DNA from 3 places in the Flavonifractor sp. An91 genome. Region 3 is predicted to be linked to each of the others. Evidence: riboswitches for the same ligand, from Rfam matches in the RefSeq annotation. Region 3 holds a riboswitch; each other region holds the start of a gene.
The links. Region 3 has a riboswitch for cobalamin ahead of B5G42_RS14325 (S-layer homology domain-containing protein). Riboswitches for the same ligand answer to the same signal wherever they lie in the genome.

Region 1 (6,334 bases), on a different contig from region 3:
CCATGCCGCAGTTGGCCACCAGGGAAGCCCGGCCCAGCAGGCCGTGCTCCTCCAGGGTGTTTTTCAGGGCACCGATCTCACGGCCCGCCTTCATAAACACCAGGTTGGCGTCCAGGTCCAGGCAGTCGGACACATCCTTGTGGGAAGCGGGGACGATGAGCAGCCGCTCGCCCTTCTCGCACAGGGCCATGTTCAGCTTGGCGGCCACCGCGCAGAAAGAGGGCACGCCGGGGATGATCTGGGCGTCATACCCCCGGGCCGCCACCTTCTTGTGGAGGTAGAGATAGGTGGAGTACACCGTGGGGTCCCCCAGGGTGATAAAGGCCACGTCCTTACCCCCGTCCAGGGCGGCGCACACCAAGTCGGCGTTGCGCTCATAGGCCCCGTCCAGGGCGGCATGGTCCCGCACCATAGGGGCCTCGCAGGTCAGCAGTTCCTTGCCGTCGGCCAGCTCCCCCACGATATTGAGGGCGGTCTTTTCCCCCCGGCCCGCGTCGGGCACGGCCAGCACCGCCGCCTGGCGGATGATGCGCTCGGCCTTCTTGGTCATCAGCTCGGGATCGCCGGGGCCAACCCCCACGCCGTACAACATTCCTCTCATTGGTTTTCCTCCTTGAGCATTCGCAGGATCTCCCGCCGGGCCGCCCCGATGGTGGCGGCGGACCGGTCGGCGTCCAGACCATCCACCTCCCGCAGCACCTCCATCAGGTGGGCGATGCGGGGCAGACGGAGATGATTGGCACGCAGGGCCGCCGGGTCGGCAAAGAGCTGCTCCGGCGTACCCTCCAGCAGCACCTTGCCGCCCCCCAGCAGGTAGGCGTAGTCGCAGTACAGGGGCACGATGTCCATGTCGTGGGTGGCGATGAGTACCGTCATGCCCAATTCGTCCCGCAGCCGGGCGAGCAGCTTCATGATGTCGCTGACCCCCTGGGGGTCCAGCCCGGCGGTAGGTTCATCCAGAATGAGCACCTCCGGCTCCATCACCAACACACCGGCGATGGCCACCCGCTTCTTCTGTCCGTAGGACAGGGCGTGGGTGGGTTTGTCCCGCAGATGGGACACTCCGGTGCGCTCCAGGGCGTCCTCCACCCGGCGGCGGACCTCCTCCGCCGGCAGGCCCAGGTTCACCCCGCCGAAGGACACGTCCCGGTACACGTCGGCGGAGAAGAGCTGGTCGTCCGGGTCCTGGAACACGATACCCACCCGGCGGCGCAGCTCCAGCAGGCCCTTCTTGTCATAGCGCACCGGCTGGCTCCCCAGCACCACCTTGCCGCTCTTGGGGGTGAGCACCCCGTTGAGGCTGAGGAATAGGGTGGACTTGCCCGCCCCGTTGGCCCCCAGGATACCGGTGACCTTCCCTTTTTCTGCGGCAAAGGTGATATGGTCCAGGGCCACAGTGCCATCTTCATAGGTATAACACAGATCTTCTGCCTGGATGGCCTTCACGGCAGCAGCCTCCCTTCCACAAACCAAATGGCGATCTGTCCCGCCGCCGCAAATACGGTGAGGGGGAGCAGCCCCCACCCCGGACGGTAGGCGTCGTTCAGGGTGGTGAGACTGCCGGTATAGCCCCGGGACTCCAGGGCGGTATAGATACGGTCGGCCTTCCGCCAGGCCCGCAGGAACACCATGGAGGCCAGCATCCCCAGAGAGGACACCGACCGGCGGAACCCCCGGTAGCCCAGCCGGGAATCCTGGGCGGTGCGGATGTTGGCAGCCGTCTCCGCCAGCACGAAAATGAAGCGGTAAATGAGCTCCATCAGCTCCACCAGCAGCTTGGGCACATGGAGCTTCTCCAGGGCCATGGTCAGATCGGTAACGGGGGTATTGAGGGAGAGAAAGTACATACATCCCACCGCCCCCAGGGCCTTGCAGAAGATCCGGCCGCCCAGCCAAAGGCCATCCACGGTAAAGCCCCACAAACTGTTGCCCACCGGAATAGCTGCCACCATCTCCGTCCCAGCGGGGTAGGCCCCCGCCACGATGGTAAGGCAGCCGATGACCAGAAAGATCAGCGGCACCTTTAAAAAATGGAGGTACACCCTGGGGGACAGTCCCCCCAGGGTGGTGATAAGCCCCCCCATCAGAACCAGGGTAAACAGGCCCACCGCCACGCTGTCGCAGCACAGGCAGATCACCAGAGCGACTACCGTCAGCAGCAGCTTGGGCATGGGAGACACCCGCCGCAGGCGGGACTGATAGGCGTAGCGGTCGGTGCCCATGGTCAGTTCGTTCCTTTCTCTTTTCCGTCCGGCTTCTTGGTGATGCGGCCCAGAATGAAGCCCACCACACCGGCGCCGATGGCAGCCTGGAGGGCAAAGAGCATAGACTCCACCTCGCCGCTGGCGGGCTCCAGAATGGGCTCAAACCAGGGCTCATAGTCGGGGTTAAGCTCCATAATGGCCTCCTCAGCCTGGCCGTCGGCTCCGCCGAACTCGGCATTGGGCAGCAGCCACAGGGGCACGGCGGCAATGACCACCACCAACAGGATCAAAATCAAATTTTTCTGCCAAACTTTCATATCCGTCCCCTCCTTACAGCACCTGCAGCTCATGCAGCTCGGTCTTGCTGTACTTCTCCAGCACGTTGAAGATCACCACGGTAAGCAGGCCCTCGGCAATGGCCAGAGGGATCTGGGTCACGGCAAAGATGGTGAGGAACTTCACCATGCCGCCGTTGATGACCCCCAGCTGGACCGAAGTGACCACATAGGTGAAGAGGTCACCCAGGGCGGCGGCGGCAAACACCGCCACAGCGGCAGGAGCCTTGGCCTTCCGCAGCAGCTTATAGACCAGCCAGGACACGATGGGCCCGGCAATGGCCATGGAGAATACGTTGGCGCCCAGGGTGGTGAGGCCGCCGTGGGCCAGCAGCAGGGCCTGGAAGAGCAGCACGATCAGCCCCAGCACCGTCATGACCAGGGGCCCGAACAGGATGGCGCCCAGGCCCACACCGGTGGGGTGGGAGCAGGAGCCGGACACCGAGGGGATCTTCAGGGCGGACAGCACGAAGGCGAAGGCGCCGCACATGGCCAGCAGGATCTTGGCCCGGGGGGCCTGATCGATCTTCTTCTTGATGGAGAAGAAGCCGGCCACCACGAAGGGCACGCACACCGCGCCCCAGCCAATGGCCCAGTTCACCGGCAGCATACCCTCGGCGATGTGCATGGCGGAGGCGCTCATGGTCATCAGACCCAGCAGCCCCACCAGCACCGCCGCGGCGCGGACGGTTTTGTTGGCAGTCAGAGTTTTCATGGTTGTCTCATCCTTTCCTATCACTCGTAGGTGGGTGGTTTCCGGGCCGGGCAAGGTTTTCCGGCTTGAGCCTCTCTGCCGCCGCGCGTCTTCCCAGGTTTTCCCAGTGACATGGTGCCCGGCGGCTCTTCTCTTACGGCAGCGGGACTGCGCGGGATTTGCACCCGGCTTCCCTTTTCCCGGCCCTCTATGCAAACAGGCTTACGCCTGGAGTTGTTTGGCCTCTCCGGCGTGCTTGACGAAGAGGGCCTGGATACTGGGAAACTCTCCCAGGCCCTGGAGCACGCAGTTGACGGCGTAGCCCTCTTGTTCCAGCAGGGACTTCCAGGAGTCCTCCTCCTCCCCCGCCAGATCGTTTTTGGCATGGTCGCCCGCCACGATCATCAGGGGGCGCAGCTCTACGTTTGTGGCACCCAGCTCTTGGATACGGCGCACCGCCTCCCCAAAGCCGGGGTAGCCCTCCACCGTGCCGATGACCACGTCCTTCCGGCCCATATCCCGGAACACATACTCCAGCAGGGCGTAACAGGAGTTGGCAAAGTGCTCGGTGCCGTGGCCCATGTAGAGGATGGCTTTGCCCTCCTCTGCCTGGGGCAGGTCTTGGAGCAGGGCCCCCACCGCGTCCAGGTAGTCCCCCGTCTCGGTGAGCAGGGGGCGGCCGAAGGTCAGCTTCTCAAACCGGCCCTCGAAGGGGCCGGCCAGAGCCATCATCTTGTCGTACTCGTCGCCGTTCATGATGTGGGTGGGCTGGACCAGCACGTCGGTGTATCCCTCCGCCGCCAGCTTCTCCAGGGCGGCGGGTACGTCGTCGATGTGGGTGCCCTCCCGCTCCAGCTTTCTCAAAATCATACCGCTGGTGAAGGCCCGGCGAAGAGTGCGCTCCGGAAAGGCGGCGGCCAGGGCCTTCTCGATGGCGGTGATGGTCTTTTCCAGGGTATCCCGGTGGCTGGTGCCGAAGGACACCGCCAGAAGGGCTTGTTGTTTCATATCCTTCACTCCCGTACGTTGTTGCTGGCCTGGTAGAGCAGGGCGTTGCAGATGGCAGCGGCGATGTTGCTGCCCCCCTTGCGGCCCCGGGCCACGATGTGGGGGGTGTCCATGGTGAGCAGCAGCTCCTTGCTCTCCACCACGTTGACAAAGCCCACCGGCACGCCGATCACCAGAGCGGGGGCCATCTTCCCCTCCTCGATGAGCTCACAGGCCCGCACCAGAGCGGTGGGGGCGTTGCCGATGGCCAACACCAGGGGGCCCTCCAGCTGAGCGGCCCGCTCCATGGACACGGTGGCCCGGGTCTCCCCCCGCTCCTTGGCCTCAGCGGCCACGTCCGGGTCGGACATGAAGCATACGGCCTTGCCGCCGAACTTCTCCAGCACCCTCTTATTGACGCCGGAGAAGGCCATCTGGGTGTCGGTGACGATGGTGCAGCCCCCCTTGATGGCGGCGATGCCCGCCGCCACCGCATCCGGGGAGAACACCAGATTGTCGGCATAGTCGAAGTCGGCGCTGGTGTGGATAGCCCGCTTGATGATGGGCAGCTGGTCGGCGGGAAACACCCGGTCCCCCAGCTCCTGGCCGATGATCTCCATGCTTCTGGCCTCAATGTCAGCGGGGGCCACCCGCTGCAACTCTATCTTTTTCATGGGTCATTCCTCCCCGTTCAGGATGCGGTAGATCCGCTCCATGTCCAGACTGGCCCGCAGGCCGTCCGCCAGCTTGTCGTACTGCCGCTGGGCGTACTCCTGCCAGTCCACGCTGGCGGCCTGGCCTTCCAAACCCTTGGCCTTCAGCAGGCAGTTCACCAGAGCGGAGGCCGCTCCAGCCTTATCAAAAATGCCGTGGACGTAGCAGCCCCACACGTTGCCCGCGCTGAGGCCGTCGGTATGGACCTCCCCGGTCTGGGTGGCAAACCGTACCAGCGGGGCGGCGGCGCTCTCCGTCTTGCCCATGTGGATCTCATAGCCCTCAAAGGCCACACCGGCCATGGGGGCAAAGATACCGTCGGCAGCGGCAAAGGTGCCGGTCACCCGGGTGCGGGTCTTTTCCCCCTGGAACACAGTCTCAGAGGGCAGCAGGCCCAGCCCCGCCAGGGTGCCGCCTCCCTCCACCCCATCAGGGTCGGAGACGGTATTGCCCAGCATCTGATAGCCGCCGCAGATTCCGATGACCGCGCCGCCCTTGGCGGCGTGCTTCAGAATGGCGCCCTCCAGGCCGCTCTGCCGCAGCCACCGCAGGTCGTCCATGGTGTTCTTGGTGCCGGGCAGGATGATGAGGTCGGGATAGCCCAGCTCCCCCACGCTCCCCACATAGCGGAGGGAGACCTCCTCCATCCGCTCCAGGGGGTTGAAGTCGGTGAAGTTGGACAGCCGGGGCAGGCGGATCACCGCCACGTCCACCAGACCCACTTTACCGGATTTGGACAAACGGGCGGACAGGGAGTCCTCGTCGTCCACGTCCACCTCCAGCATGGGCACCACGCCCAGCACCGGCTTGCCCGCCAGCTCCTCCAGCTGGGTCAGGCCGGGACGGAGAATCTCCACATCCCCCCGGAACTTGTTGATGATGAGTCCCTTGATCATATCCTGCTCGTCGGGGTCCAGCAGCTTCACCGTGCCGTAGAGGGAGGCAAACACGCCCCCCCGGTCAATATCGCCGCACAGCAGCACGGGGGCCTTGGCCATGCGGGCCATGCCCATGTTGACCAGATCCTCCTCTTTCAGGTTGATCTCCGCCGGGCTGCCTGCGCCCTCGATGACGATGATATCATACTCCTCCGCCAGAGAGGAATAGGCCTCCATCACGTCGGGAATGAGGTTTTTCTTATACTTGAAGTAATCTCCCGCCTTCATAGTACCCCGGGGAATGCCGTTGACGATGACCTGGGAGCCCACATCGCTGGTGGGCTTCAGGAGAATGGGGTTCATTCGCACGTCGGGAGCCACCCCTGCCGCCTCGGCCTGCATGACCTGGGCACGGCCCATCTCCAGCCCAACCGGGGTGATGGCGGAGTTGAGGGCCATATTCTGGGACTTGAAGGGGGCCACCTTGTAGCCGTCCTGCTTGAAGATTCGGCACAACCCTGC
Region 2 (6,334 bases), on a different contig from region 3:
CCCTTTGACGCCGCCGCCCTGGGCGACGCGGCCGCCGGAAAGGTCATCGATGAGTATGTGGATTACCTGGGCTGCGGTGTGGCCAGCCTGGTGAACATCTTCCAGCCGGAGGTGTTCTGCATCGGCGGTGGGCCCTCCGCTCAGGGGGAGACGCTGATGGCTCCCGTGCGCTACATCCTGAATCGGGAGGACTACGCCCGCAACAGCGTCCACCGTACCCGGCTGGTGCGGGCGGCTCTGGGCAACGACGCCGGTATCATCGGCGCGGCCCTGCTGCCCCTTTTCCGATAAGTCCAAAACAGGGCCCGCCATCCGGCGGGCCCTGTGCTTTTGGGGCGGCTCACTCCACCGGCTCGTAGCCGTCGCAGCAACAGTCGGACTCTTCCTGCTCCTTGTCATCCTCCGGCCGGGGAAAAGCCAGCAGGGACAGACCGAACAGCGCAGCCGCCCCCAGAGCAATGATCTGAAGCCGGTGTTCCTCCAGCCAGGGACGGCGCTCCTCCAGAGCAGGCAACTTGAGGGCGCCCGCGTACAGCAGAGCCGCGCCGCCGCCGCACAGTGCCAGCCGGAGCAGGACGTGCATCTTGTCTGAAATGGGCTCCATGGATACCCCTCCTTTGATTCCAGTATAGCGGAGAAGGAGGGCCCCCATGACCCCGGTTTAAGAAATTGTGGAGAATTGGTTAAGATTTATCCGGCGGCCTTGTATGTGCCGGAAAAATCGGCTATAATGTGACAAGATTTTGGAAATTGTCCGTCCTGAGGACGGAATTTACAGTATTGAGGGCGACTACATGAAAGGCAAGCAGAAACAGCATCCATCTCCCCAGCCCGTCCCCCGTCCTCGCCGGGACGTGCCCCGGGTGAGCGCCGATCCCAATCTGGGCCTGACCATGGTCCAGGTGCGGGAGCGCCAGCAGAACGGCTGGGCCAACGATCCGGTGGAATCCCCCACCAAGACCGTAGGCCAGATCGTGCGCGCTAACGTCTTTACTTTCTTCAATTTTATTTTTGTGGTGCTGGCTGCTTTGCTGATCTTTGTGGGATCGGTGGAGGATCTGCTGTTCCTGCTCATCGCCATGGCTAACACCGGTATCGGCATTTTGCAGCAGCTGCGCTCCAAGCAGACCATCGACAAGCTGAACCTGTTGGCCGCCCCCAGGGCCAATGTGGTGCGGGAGGGGCAGCTGGGCTCGGTGCCCGCCGCCCATCTGGTGCGGGACGACGTGGCGGAGCTGGCCTCCGGCGATCAGATCCCCGCCGACGCCACGGTGCTGGCCGGTCAGATCCAGGTCAACGAGGCCCTCATTACCGGCGAGGCCGATGCCATCATCAAGCGGCCGGGAGACGCCCTGCTCTCCGGTTCCTTTGTGGTGGCGGGACGCTGCCGGGCCCGGCTGGACCGGGTGGGGGCCGACTCCTACGCCGCCCGCCTTACCCTGGAGGCCAAAAAGGACGTCACGGTGGGCAAGAGCGAGATGATGTCCTCTCTGGACAAGCTGATCCGGGTCATCGGTATCCTGCTCATCCCCATCGGCATCGCCCTGTTTGCCAAGGAATTTTTCATCGTGGGCCGCACCTTCCAGGAGACGGTGGTGTCCACGGTGGCTGCCCTCATCGGCATGATCCCCGAGGGTCTCTACCTGCTGACCAGCGTGGCTCTGGCGGTGAGCATGATCCGGCTGGCCCAGGGCAAGGTGCTGGCCCAGGATATGAACTGCATCGAGACCCTGGCCCGGGTGGACGTGCTGTGTGTGGACAAGACAGGCACCATCACCGAACCCCGGATGGAGGTGGGGGAGGTGGTGTACCTGGACCCGGAGAAGTACGCCGAGACCGAGGTCACCGAGATCCTCAACGCCTTTTATCAGGTTTCCGAGGCGGACAACGATACTGCCCGGGCCATGCAGAAGAAGTTCCACGGCCGGTCGGCCTGGCACGCGGAAAAGACCATCCCCTTCACCTCCGCCACCAAGTGGAGCGCCGCCGTCTTTCCCGGCCACGGCGCCTATCTGGTGGGCGCTCCCGAGTTCATCCTGGGGCCCCGGTACGGGGATCTGAAGGAGCAGGTGGACCCCTGGTCCGCCAAGGGCTACCGGGTGCTGTTGGCCGCAGAATACCAGGGGATGCCCGACCAGAAGGGGCTGGACCCCCGGCGGGTGTGCCCCATGGCCCTGGTGCTGCTGTCCAACCGGGTGCGGGAATCGGCGCCCAAGACCTTCCAGTTCTTTGCCGAGCAGAAGGTGGCCGTTAAGGTCATTTCCGGCGATAACCCGGTGACGGTGGCCGAGGTGGCCCGTCAGGCGGGCATCCAGGGGGCGGACCGCTATGTGGACGCCGCCACCCTCCACTCCGATGCCGACATGGACCGGGCGGTGCGGGAATTTACCGTGTTCGGCCGGGTCACCCCCGACCAGAAGCGCAAGCTGGTCCAGGCCCTTCAGCGGGCGGGCCACACCGTGGCCATGACCGGCGACGGCGTCAACGATGTGCTGGCCCTGAAGGACGCCGACTGCGGCATTGCCATGGCTTCCGGTGCGGAGGCCGCCTGCCACGCCGCTCAGCTGGTGCTCCTCAACTCCGACTTTGCCGCCATGCCCAAGGTGGTGGCCGAGGGCCGCCGGGTCATCAACAACATCCAGCGTGCCGCCGCCCTCTATCTGGTGAAAAACATCTTCTCCTTCTTCCTGTCCATCATCTCCCTGTTCGCCACCTTCCCCTACCCGGTGACCCCGCTGCAGATCTCCTTCCTCAGCGCCGTCACCATCGGCGTGCCCTCCCTCTTCCTGGCTCTGGAGCCCAACCACGCCCTGGTAAAGGGAAAATTTCTCACCAACGTGTTCCGGGCAGCCCTGCCCGGCGGCCTTACCGACCTGATCATCGTGCTGGGGCTGGAGGCCTTCTATCTGGTGTTCGGCTTCACCACCGACGAGCTGTCCACCATGTCCACCATTCTGCTGGTGGTCATCGGCCTGCTGGTGCTCTATCAGGTGTGTAAGCCCTTCGACTGGAAGCGGCGGGTGCTGATGATCGCCATGAGCGCCTCCTCCGCGGTGGCCATCATCTGGTTCGGGGCCAGCTTTGGCCTGAGCCAGCTGACGATTCAGTCCTTCCTGGTACTGGTGGTGTTCCTGGGCCTGTCCTACCCGGTGATGAACGTGCTGCTGAAGGTATGTCAGTACGGCGCCCTGCTGTGGGACAAGGCCAGACATATGAGGCGCCGCACATGAGTCTGACGGTACGGCCCTACCGTCCGTCGGACTGCCCCATTCTGGCGGAGCTCTTTTATCAGACGGTCCATGGGGTGTGCGGGCGGGATTATACCACACAACAGCTGGATGCCTGGGCCGACGGACAGGTGGATCTGGCGGCCTGGGATGCCTCCTTTCAGGCCCACACTACTTTGGTGGCGGAGTGGGACGGGATGGTGGCTGGCTTTGCCGATCTGGCCGACGACGGCTACCTGGACCGGCTCTATGTCCATAAGGATCTCCAGGGCCGGGGGATCGCCACCGCCCTGTGCGATGCCCTGCCCGGCGCCCGGCTGACTCACGCCTCTCTCACCGCCCGGCCTTTCTTTGAACGCCGGGGCTGGCAGGTGGAGCGGGAGCAGCAGGTGGAGCGCCATGGGGTCAAATTGACCAATTTTGTCATGGCACGGGAACCGGCCTGTGCGCCCATATGACAAGAAATTACCTTTACTTTTCCCCTGAACCCTGATATAATGAGCGGAGAATTGAATTGTATCCGCAGTTGCGGCAGTGCCGCGAAAGGGGAAGCCGGTGTAAATCCGGCGCAGTCTTACCTCTACTGTAAGCGTGGACGAAGGCGCGAATACCATTGGCCCGTGGGGCTGAGAAGGTGCGCCGGAGGAGGAAACGCAAGCCAGGAGACCCGCTGCAGGGATACCGTATTGCGTAGCTCTGAGGTGGAGAGGTGCGGCATTTTTTCATTGAAAAAGGCCCTCCCCAAAGCTGGGGAGGGCCTTTTTGTGTCGAAGGAGGCGGTCTGGTGCTGGAACTGTATATCCCGGTGGGGAACAAGCAGCTGCGCTGCGGCTATACCACCGGCACTTGTGCCGCCGCCGCTACAGCCGGGGCAGTCCGGTTGCTGCTTACCGGGGAGGCTTTGCCCGCAGTGCGGGTGGATACCCCTGCGGGGATCGCGGTGGAGGTTGAACTGCTGGAACAGTCCGCCGGAACCGGCTGGGCCAGCTGCGCCGTCCGGAAGGACGGCGGGGACGACCCGGATGTGACAAACGGAACCCTGATCTTCGCACGGGCGGAAAAGACCGACACCCCCGGCATCACCATCGACGGCGGTACCGGCGTGGGCCGGGTGACCCGGCCCGGACTGGACCAGCCGGTAGGCGCAGCTGCCATCAACTCCACCCCCCGGATGATGATCCGGCACCAGGCGGAGGAGGAGATGGCCAGGGCGGGCTATACCGGCGGACTGTCCATTACCATTTCGGTGCCGGAGGGAGAGACGCTGGCCGCCCACACCTTCAACCCCCGGCTGGGTATTGAAGGGGGCATCTCCATCCTGGGTACCAGCGGCATCGTCCGCCCCATGAGCGAGGCCGCCCTCATTGACTCCCTCTACCTGGAGCAGGATATAGCCAAAGCCGCAGGCGTGACCGATCTGCTGGTCACCCCCGGCAACTACGGGGATTCCTTCGCGGAGGGGACTCTGGACCTGGACCTGACCCATCGCTGCACTTGCAGCAACTATCTGGGTCACGCCATCGACCACGCTGCCGGGCTGGGCTTCCGATCCTTCCTGCTGGTGGGCCACCTGGGCAAGCTGATTAAAGTGGCGGCGGGGAACATGAACACCCACTCCAAGGTGGCCGATGGCCGGCGGGAGACCCTCACCGCCCACGCTGCCCTGGCGGGCGGGAGCCCGGCGCTGCTGAAAGCCCTCTTTGCCTGCCCTACCACCGATGCCGGGGTAGAGCTGCTGAAAGAGGACGGGCTGCTGGAGCCGGTGATGGCCTCCATCGCCCAGGCTCTGGAGGAGGTGCTGCACCACCGGGCCGGGCCCGACCTGGCCATTGAGGCGGTGTTCTTCTCCAACCAGTACGGACTGCTGGGAAAGACAACAGGGGCTGAAAACTTGCTGGCTCTGCATCAACATCAATCGTAGGGGCGACTTTTACGGCCGTCCGCCGATACAGATAGGAGTTTCGATTATGGTACATTTCATCGGCGCGGGCCCCGGTGGGGCCGATCTCATCACCGTGCGGGGAGCTAAGCTGCTGGGGGAGGCGGATGTCATCATCTATGCCGGTTCCCTGGTGAACCCCGCCCTGCTGGATTATAAAAAGGAGGGCTGCCAGGTCTATGACAGCGCCAAGATGACCCTGGAAGAGGTCATTGAGGTAATGAAGGACACCGAGGCCAGGGGGGGCACCACTGCCCGGCTCCACACCGGCGATCCCTCTCTGTACGGCGCCCACCGGGAGCAGATGGACGAGCTGGACAAACTGGGTATCTCCTACGACGTGACCCCCGGTGTGTCCTCCTTCTCGGGAGCGGCTGCTGCCCTCTGCGCGGAGTATACTCTGCCCGATGTATCACAGTCGGTTATCATTACCCGCATGGCGGGCCGTACCCCGGTGCCCGAGGGGGAGCAGCTGCGGAAGATGGCCTCCCACGGCTGCACCATGGTGCTCTTCCTGTCCACCGGCCTGCTGGAGCAGGTGGAGGAGGAGCTGATGGCGGGGGGCTATGCGCCCGATACCCCGGCGGCCATCGTGTACAAGGCCACCTGGCCGGAGGAGAAGGTGTACCGCTGCACCGTGTCCACCCTGGCGAAAACCGCCAAGGAGAACCATGTAACCAAGACGGCCCTCATTACTATCGGTTATTTTCTGGGGGATGATTACAAGCGGTCCAAGCTGTACGACCCCACCTTTACCCATGAATTCCGGGAGGCCAGCAAGTGATGGCGGCCATCATTGCCTTTACCCGGCGGGGGGCGGCTTTGGGCCGTACCCTGGCTGATGCGCTGGAGGCCACCCTCCATGTGCCTGCCCGGTTCGCCCCTGAGGTGGGGGCGGAGGCCTATGACAGCCTGGAGGGCTGGACGGAAAAAGCCTGGGCCGAGGCGGACGCCCTCCTCTTTGTGGGAGCGGCGGGCATCGCCGTCCGGGCCATTGCCCCCCATGTGAGGGATAAATTTACCGACCCCGCCGTGGTGAGCGTGGACGAGGCGGGGCGGTTTGTGATCCCCCTGCTGTCCGGTCATGTGGGAGGGGCCAATGAGCTGGCCCTGAAGGTGGCCGCCCTTACCGGCGGTCAGGCGGCGGTGTCCACCGCCACCGACGTCA
Region 3 (6,334 bases):
TGGTTCGCAACTACAACGTACTGACAGAGGCTGAGGCGGCTTTCGCGGCTCTGGATGCCGGTCTGCCTTTCACGGATGTGGATAAGGATGCCTGGTATTTTGAGGCGGTTCAGTACGTCTATAAAAACGGCCTGTTCAACGGCACCAGTACAACAACCTTCTCCCCTGACGCGGAGATGAGCCGCGCCATGCTGGCTGCCGTGCTGTACCGCCTGGCGGGCTCGCCCGCCGGAGACGGTAAAGCCCCGGCCTTCACCGATGTGGCGCCGGATACCTGGTATACTAACGCCGTAGCCTGGGCCAATGGGAACGGCATCGTCACAGGTTACGGAAATGGTCTGTTCGGTGGCACTGACAGTATCACCAGGGAGCAGCTGGTCGTTATGCTTTACCGTTACGCCAAGTTTATGAAGCATGATACAGCCGCAGCTGGTGATCTCTCGGCATTCACTGACGCCGGGAACGCCAGCGACTGGGCAGTTGAGGCTCTGCGCTGGGCATACGCGGAGGGGCTGATCACCGGGCGTACCGCAACCACTATTGTGCCGCAAGGCACCGCTACTCGGGCCGAAGTGGCCATGATTCTGATGCGTTTTGGCGAGGAACTGGCAAAGTAACTGCCTCCTCGTTGAAGCATACTTCCCTCTCAAGGATCTCCGGGATCCACAGCATCCCCAGCTGTGGATCCCGGAAGTCCGATCCTGAGGAAACAGCAAGTTTGACCCAAAGAACCAGCCCGGCAAAAGTCGGCAGTTGAAGACAAGGGCTGCCATAGGTATCCTTGTCTTCGGATTCCCTTGACAACGTCATAAAAAGCGGATAGAATATTTTCGTGAACAGGTCATATGCTTGACATATGCCAACTGACAAGCCGGTGAGAATCCGGCGCAGTCTTACCTCTACTGTATTTGGCTCCGGCCATAAGCCAGGATTGTCAGCCTGTTCCATGGTAATTGATCAAGGTGGTATCCATTGCCGATTTTTGCAGCCATGTCCATGTTTGGAGATGGCTTGGGTTTTTGTACATTTTTAATGTACAAATGCTCTACTTGCAGGGATCGGCAATGGATATCTGCTTTTTACCGGCAGACACCATTGTCTGCCGGCTTTTTGTTTTCTGAGCCGGCAGCAGATCCCGAAACTGGAAGGGGGGTGAAGACCGTCAGCAAGCGAAGGCAGGCTCGCCCAGCTAGACTTACGCCGCAAGAGGCAGAACAATACCGCAATTTGATACAGAAATGGGCACAGCAAGCTCCACCAGAGTATGCAGACAACGCTGAAAAGCACCCTTATGCATCTCTTACGCTGTCCAGTGGGCTTGGCAGGGCGGTCTATGCCAGCTATTCCAACGAGGATTTGCTGGCTGTTCTGCACGATGCGGCGTCACGCCTGGGACGTGCGCCCACACAGGATGAGGTCTTTTCTCTGTATCGCATCTACCTGAAAGCGCGGTTTGGTACCTGGCCGGGTGCACTGCGGGCGGCCGGGATGCGGCGATTACCAATACCGGATTTGAATATGCCGGATTGGGCACAGATGCTGGCGGAGGATCCGGAGATCTGCGGTGCTCTGGAGGATGTGACTCGCCGCAGATGCCGCCTTGGATACCCGCCGCGCAAACGTGATGTACCGCAGGCGAAGATCCTCTGTGAGCGATTCCGTTCGTGGGAGAATGTAATTGCCGCCGCAGAGTATTTTGAGAAATGGCAGGAGGCGAGGAAGGATAACTGACAAGTAAATAGGGGCATTTGTTGTGGCCCTTTCTCGGCGGAAGCAGAGGGAGGGATGAACAAGGGAATCGGGTGCAAGTCCCGAACGGTAACCGCCGCTGTAAGCGCTGAGACGCCGGATCGTTGACGAAAGTCAGTCACTGGGGAAACCTGGGAAGGCAGATCCGATGTTGTGGGGAAACTCCCCTGAAGCGCAAGTCAGAAGACCTACAAGAAATGCAAAGGGCCGTCAAAGAGCGACCCGACCATGGGAACACGGCTGTGGCGATCATCGGGATCTGTCACGGCATTTTTTATGCCCTGGCAGAGCAACACTCGAAAGGAGAGACGGAGGAAATATGAAGAAGCGAGTATTGAGCCTGCTGCTGGTGTTTGGCATGGTATCGCTACGGCCAAGACCGAGGGCAGCAGCGCCATTGTTATTGCGCCTCAGGTCACCGGCGAGGCCAAAAAGGTGATGACGGAAGTTTCCACCCAGTCCCTGAAGGACGTGGTCAAGAACACCGACGCGGCCCTGGAAGTGCAGACCGGTGTGGGCAGCGTGTCCATTCCCAACGCCGCTCTGGACGCCATTGCCCGGCAGGCCGGCGGCAGCACCGTGACGATCACAGTGGAAGCCAAGAAGCCTGAGGATGTCAAGGAGCAGGTAAGCGCTTCCCAGTTGGAAGACGCGATAGTAGTGGAAGTGACCATTACCTCCGGCAAAAAGGAGCTCACCACCTTTGACGGAAAATCCTTGACCGTCACCATTCCGGTGACTGGCTCCGCCTTTGTTTCCGGCGAGACTTACAAGGTGATCGCGCTCAGTGCCGACGGCTCCAAAGAAACCGTTTCCGGAACCTGCATCAAGCAAAACGGGAAACTGAGCATACAGGTGAAGATCACCCATCTGAGCACCTTTGTGGTAACCACACAGAAGACCATGCCCTTCACCGATCTGTCCGGCCACTGGGCCGCTGAAGCCATTACTTATGTCTATGGAAACGGCCTGATGAACGGCACCAGCGACACTACTTTTGCTCCTGACGAGTACCTGAACCGGGCCATGCTGGCCACCATCCTGTATCGTCTGTCCGGCGAGCCTGCTGCAACGGGTGAAGGTAAAACATTTATGGACGTGGCACCGGATACCTGGTATACCTCTGCCGTGGCCTGGGCCAGCGCCAACGGTATCGTCAGCGGCGTCGGCGATGGCAAGTTTGCACCCACGCAGGCGATTACCCGCGAAGAGTTGGCTACCATGCTTTACCGCTACGCCAAGTACAGCAAATTGGATACCAGCGCCAAAGGCGACCTGAGCAAATTCGCTGACGGCGATCAGATCGCCGCCTGGGCTTCCGATGCCATGGCGTGGGCGGTGGGTGCCGGACTGATTTCCGGCAAAACCGCCAATGTCATTGACCCCGCCGGTACGGCCACCCGTGCCGAAGTGGCGACCATCCTCATGCGCTTCACAGAATTGACGAAATAACAAACGACGTGCCGGGGCGCAAGACGCCCCGGCACGGAAAGGAGTTCCTATGAAAACGGTTTTCAAACGCGGAACAGGCTTTCTCCTGGCTTTTATGCTACTGCTCAGCCTGAGTGTCCCCGCATTTGCAGCGGAGACGGATCTGACCGCCGCAGTGCAGGGCAGCGCAAAGTATATGCTCAACACCGTTCGTGAACCTCAGGTGGGATCCGTGGGCGGCGAATGGGCTGTCATCGGCCTGGCCCGTTCCGGCTACGACGTACCCCAGAAATACTGGGATAATTATTACGCCACGGTGGAGGACTATGTGGAGGAACACAAAGGTAACCTCCACGACAAGAAGTACACCGAATATTCCCGCCTGATCGTGGCCCTCACCGCCATCGGCGCCGATCCCTCCGATGTGGCAGGCTATAACCTGCTCACCCCTCTGGGAGACTTTGACAAGACCATTTGGCAGGGCATCAACGGCCCGATTTGGGCGCTGATCGCGCTGGACGCAGGAAATTATGATATGCCCCGGAACCAGAACGCCAAAACCCAGGCCACACGGCAGATGTATGTGGACGAGATCCTTGCCCGGCAGCTTAACGACGGTGGCTGGAACCTGACCGACAAGGGCGGTGCCGGTCAGAGCGACCCCGACATCACCGGCATGGCCCTCCAGGCTCTGGCCGGCTATCAGTCCCAGCCCGAGGTCAAGGCGGCTATTGACCGGGCGCTGGATTACCTGAGCGCAGCCCAGGAGAGCAACGGCGGCTATGCCAGCCATAATACCAGCAGCTCCGAAAGCGTGGTACAGGTTATCGTGGGCCTGTGCGCCCTGGGCATTGATCTGAATGATGCCCGCTTTGTAAAAAATGGCCATACCTTGCTGGAGAACCTGCTCAGCTACCGGCAGGACAACGGCAGCTTCCTACATACCTCTGCCGGAAACGGCGACAGCCAGATGGCCAGTGAGCAGGGCCTCTACGGCTTGGTGGCAGCCCAGCGCGCCGCTGCTGGAAAAAGCACGCTCTACCACATGGATGACGTGACCATTCATGTGACTGGCGTAACGAAGGAAACCATTGGCCTGCCCGGCAAGCACGCCGACGTCAAGCTGGTACCCGTCAGCGGCAGTGTCTCCTTTGCCGATGTGGCCGGTCACGCCAACCAGAAGGCCATCGAGGCGCTGGCTTCCCGGGGCATCATCAACGGCAAGGGCGGCAACCGCTTTGACCCTAATGCCACCATGACCCGTGCGGAGTTTGCCGCCATCGTTGTGCGGGCTCTGGGGCTGATGCCCAAGGCTACCAACGCCTTTACCGATGTGTCCTCCAACGCGTGGTACTCCGGTTATGTGGGGACTGCCTATTCCTACGGCATCATTACCGGAGCAGGCAATGGGCGCTTTAATCCCGACGGCACCATTACCCGGCAGGAAGCCGCCGTCATGGTAGCCCGTGCCGCCAAGCTCTGCGGTATGGATACGGAGCTGGAAAACTACGAGATCCTCAATGTTCTGGCACAGTTTACCGACTATGTGACCATTGCCCAGTGGGCTCAGGAGGGCGTTGCGTTCTGTTATGGCGAGGACATCCTCAACCAGAGCGACCTGAATGTGGAGCCTGCCCGTGCGATCCTGCGCTGTGAGATCGCCGAAATGCTGTATCGTATGCTGGACAGCGCCAAACTGCTGTAAGGAGAATCCGTCATGTGGTGGAAACAGCATAAATGGAAGGTACTCATACCGGTTCTGATCGCGGCAGTGCTGGCCGGCGCGTTCTGGTATGGGGGTAATGCTCCCGGCGCACGGGGTTGGACTGTCCCGGCAAACGAGGCGTCCCAGCCTGCGCTGGAAGGTGATCTGCACGATACGCCGGAACCGGCCCAGACGAAGGGGCCCCCGGCAGTTCCGGAACCTGAAGAGACGCCTGTGGAACATACACCGGAACCCGATACACCCGATGCAACGGAAGAGCCGCCAAATACCACGCCGGAGCAGACTCCTGCGCCGACCGCTTCTCAACAGCCCCGGCCATCCGAACAGCCGGAGATGGCCATTAACCCGGAGACGGGAAAGGATCAGTATCTGACTGATCCGGTGCCGGAAGGCAAACCACTGCCGGTGGAGCCTCAGGATGTGACTATCGGCACAACAGCGTACAGCTGCACCATTTCCATCTCCTGCGCGACCATTCTGGATAATCTGGATCTCTGCGATCCGGAAAAGAAAGAGCTGGTTCCGGAGGACGGATGGATCTTGGAACCCATGACCGTCACCTTCTATGAAGGAGAGAGCGTCTTCAACGTACTCCAGCGCACCTGCAAGCAGCAGAAGATCCATATGGAGTTCGAGGATACCCCCATGTATAACTCTGCCTATATCGAGGGCATCCACAACCTCTATGAATTCGATGTGGGCGAGCTGTCCGGCTGGATGTACAGTGTCAACGACTGGTTCCCCAACTACGGATGCAGCCGCTATCAATTGCAGGACGGCGATATCGTAGAGTGGGTCTATACCTGCGATTATGGAGCTGATGTCGGCAGGCCGGTAACGTAACGGAAAGGAGAATTCCTTGCGAAATAGAGATACCTTTTCCAGCTGTCACCCAATCATCAATTTTTTGTATTTCCTGTTGGTTCTGCTGGTGACCATGTTCTGCTTACACCCTGCCATTTTGGGGCTTTCTCTGGCCGGTAGCCTGGTCTATGCGGTATATCTCAACGGGCAGCGGGCGGTGCGGTTTTCCCTGGCGTTTCTCCTGCCCATGATGCTGCTGACTCTGGTAGTCAATCCGGCCTTCAATCACCAAGGCATTACGATCCTGACCTATCTGCCCACAGGCAACCCTCTGACGCTGGAGAGCATTCTCTACGGTATTTCCGCCGCCGCCATGCTGGCCGCCGTGATCTCCTGGTTTTCCTGCTATACCGCCGTCATGACCTCCGACAAATTCGTATATCTGTTTGGCAGAGTGATTCCGGCCCTTTCTCTGGTGCTGTCCATGACACTGCGCTTTGTACCCAAGTTCAAGGCGCAGCTTCATGTGGTCAGTGAAGCCCAGCGCTGTGTGGGACGAGACATCTCTGACGGCGGTCTCCTGCGGCGAACCCGAAACGCGGTGATGATTTTCTCCATCATGGT

Region 1: linked by a shared signal. The riboswitch ahead of B5G42_RS11835 (energy-coupling factor ABC transporter permease) and the one ahead of B5G42_RS14325 (S-layer homology domain-containing protein) in region 3 are both predicted to bind cobalamin.
Region 2: linked by a shared signal. The riboswitch ahead of cbiD (cobalt-precorrin-5B (C(1))-methyltransferase CbiD) and the one ahead of B5G42_RS14325 (S-layer homology domain-containing protein) in region 3 are both predicted to bind cobalamin.

What each region holds. Positions count from the first base shown of each region.
Region 1 is NZ_NFHA01000020.1:55,345-61,678, reverse strand. Features, by position in the region: gene cobI (precorrin-2 C(20)-methyltransferase) at 1-601, opposite strand, end outside; gene B5G42_RS11850 (ATP-binding cassette domain-containing protein) at 598-1,446, opposite strand; gene cbiQ (cobalt ECF transporter T component CbiQ) at 1,443-2,222, opposite strand; gene B5G42_RS11840 (energy-coupling factor ABC transporter substrate-binding protein) at 2,225-2,521, opposite strand; gene B5G42_RS11835 (energy-coupling factor ABC transporter permease) at 2,535-3,188, opposite strand; cobalamin riboswitch at 3,308-3,432, opposite strand; gene B5G42_RS11830 (sirohydrochlorin cobaltochelatase) at 3,456-4,241, opposite strand; gene B5G42_RS11825 (precorrin-8X methylmutase) at 4,247-4,894, opposite strand; gene B5G42_RS11820 (cobyric acid synthase) at 4,898-6,334, opposite strand, start outside.
Region 2 is NZ_NFHA01000020.1:38,747-45,080, forward strand. Features, by position in the region: gene B5G42_RS11730 (ROK family protein) at 1-291, shown strand, start outside; gene B5G42_RS11735 (hypothetical protein) at 341-604, opposite strand; gene B5G42_RS11740 (cation-translocating P-type ATPase) at 744-3,230, shown strand; gene B5G42_RS11745 (GNAT family N-acetyltransferase) at 3,233-3,685, shown strand; cobalamin riboswitch at 3,734-3,917, shown strand; gene cbiD (cobalt-precorrin-5B (C(1))-methyltransferase CbiD) at 4,012-5,148, shown strand; gene cobM (precorrin-4 C(11)-methyltransferase) at 5,195-5,950, shown strand; gene B5G42_RS11760 (cobalt-precorrin 5A hydrolase) at 5,950-6,334, shown strand, end outside.
Region 3 is NZ_NFHA01000031.1:11,428-17,761, forward strand. Features, by position in the region: gene B5G42_RS14315 (S-layer homology domain-containing protein) at 1-617, shown strand, start outside; cobalamin riboswitch at 822-958, shown strand; gene B5G42_RS14320 (homing endonuclease associated repeat-containing protein) at 973-1,731, shown strand; cobalamin riboswitch at 1,735-1,960, shown strand; gene B5G42_RS14325 (S-layer homology domain-containing protein) at 1,978-3,201, shown strand; gene B5G42_RS14330 (S-layer homology domain-containing protein) at 3,296-4,885, shown strand; gene B5G42_RS14335 (DUF4430 domain-containing protein) at 4,898-5,749, shown strand; gene B5G42_RS14340 (energy-coupling factor transporter transmembrane component T) at 5,814-6,334, shown strand, end outside.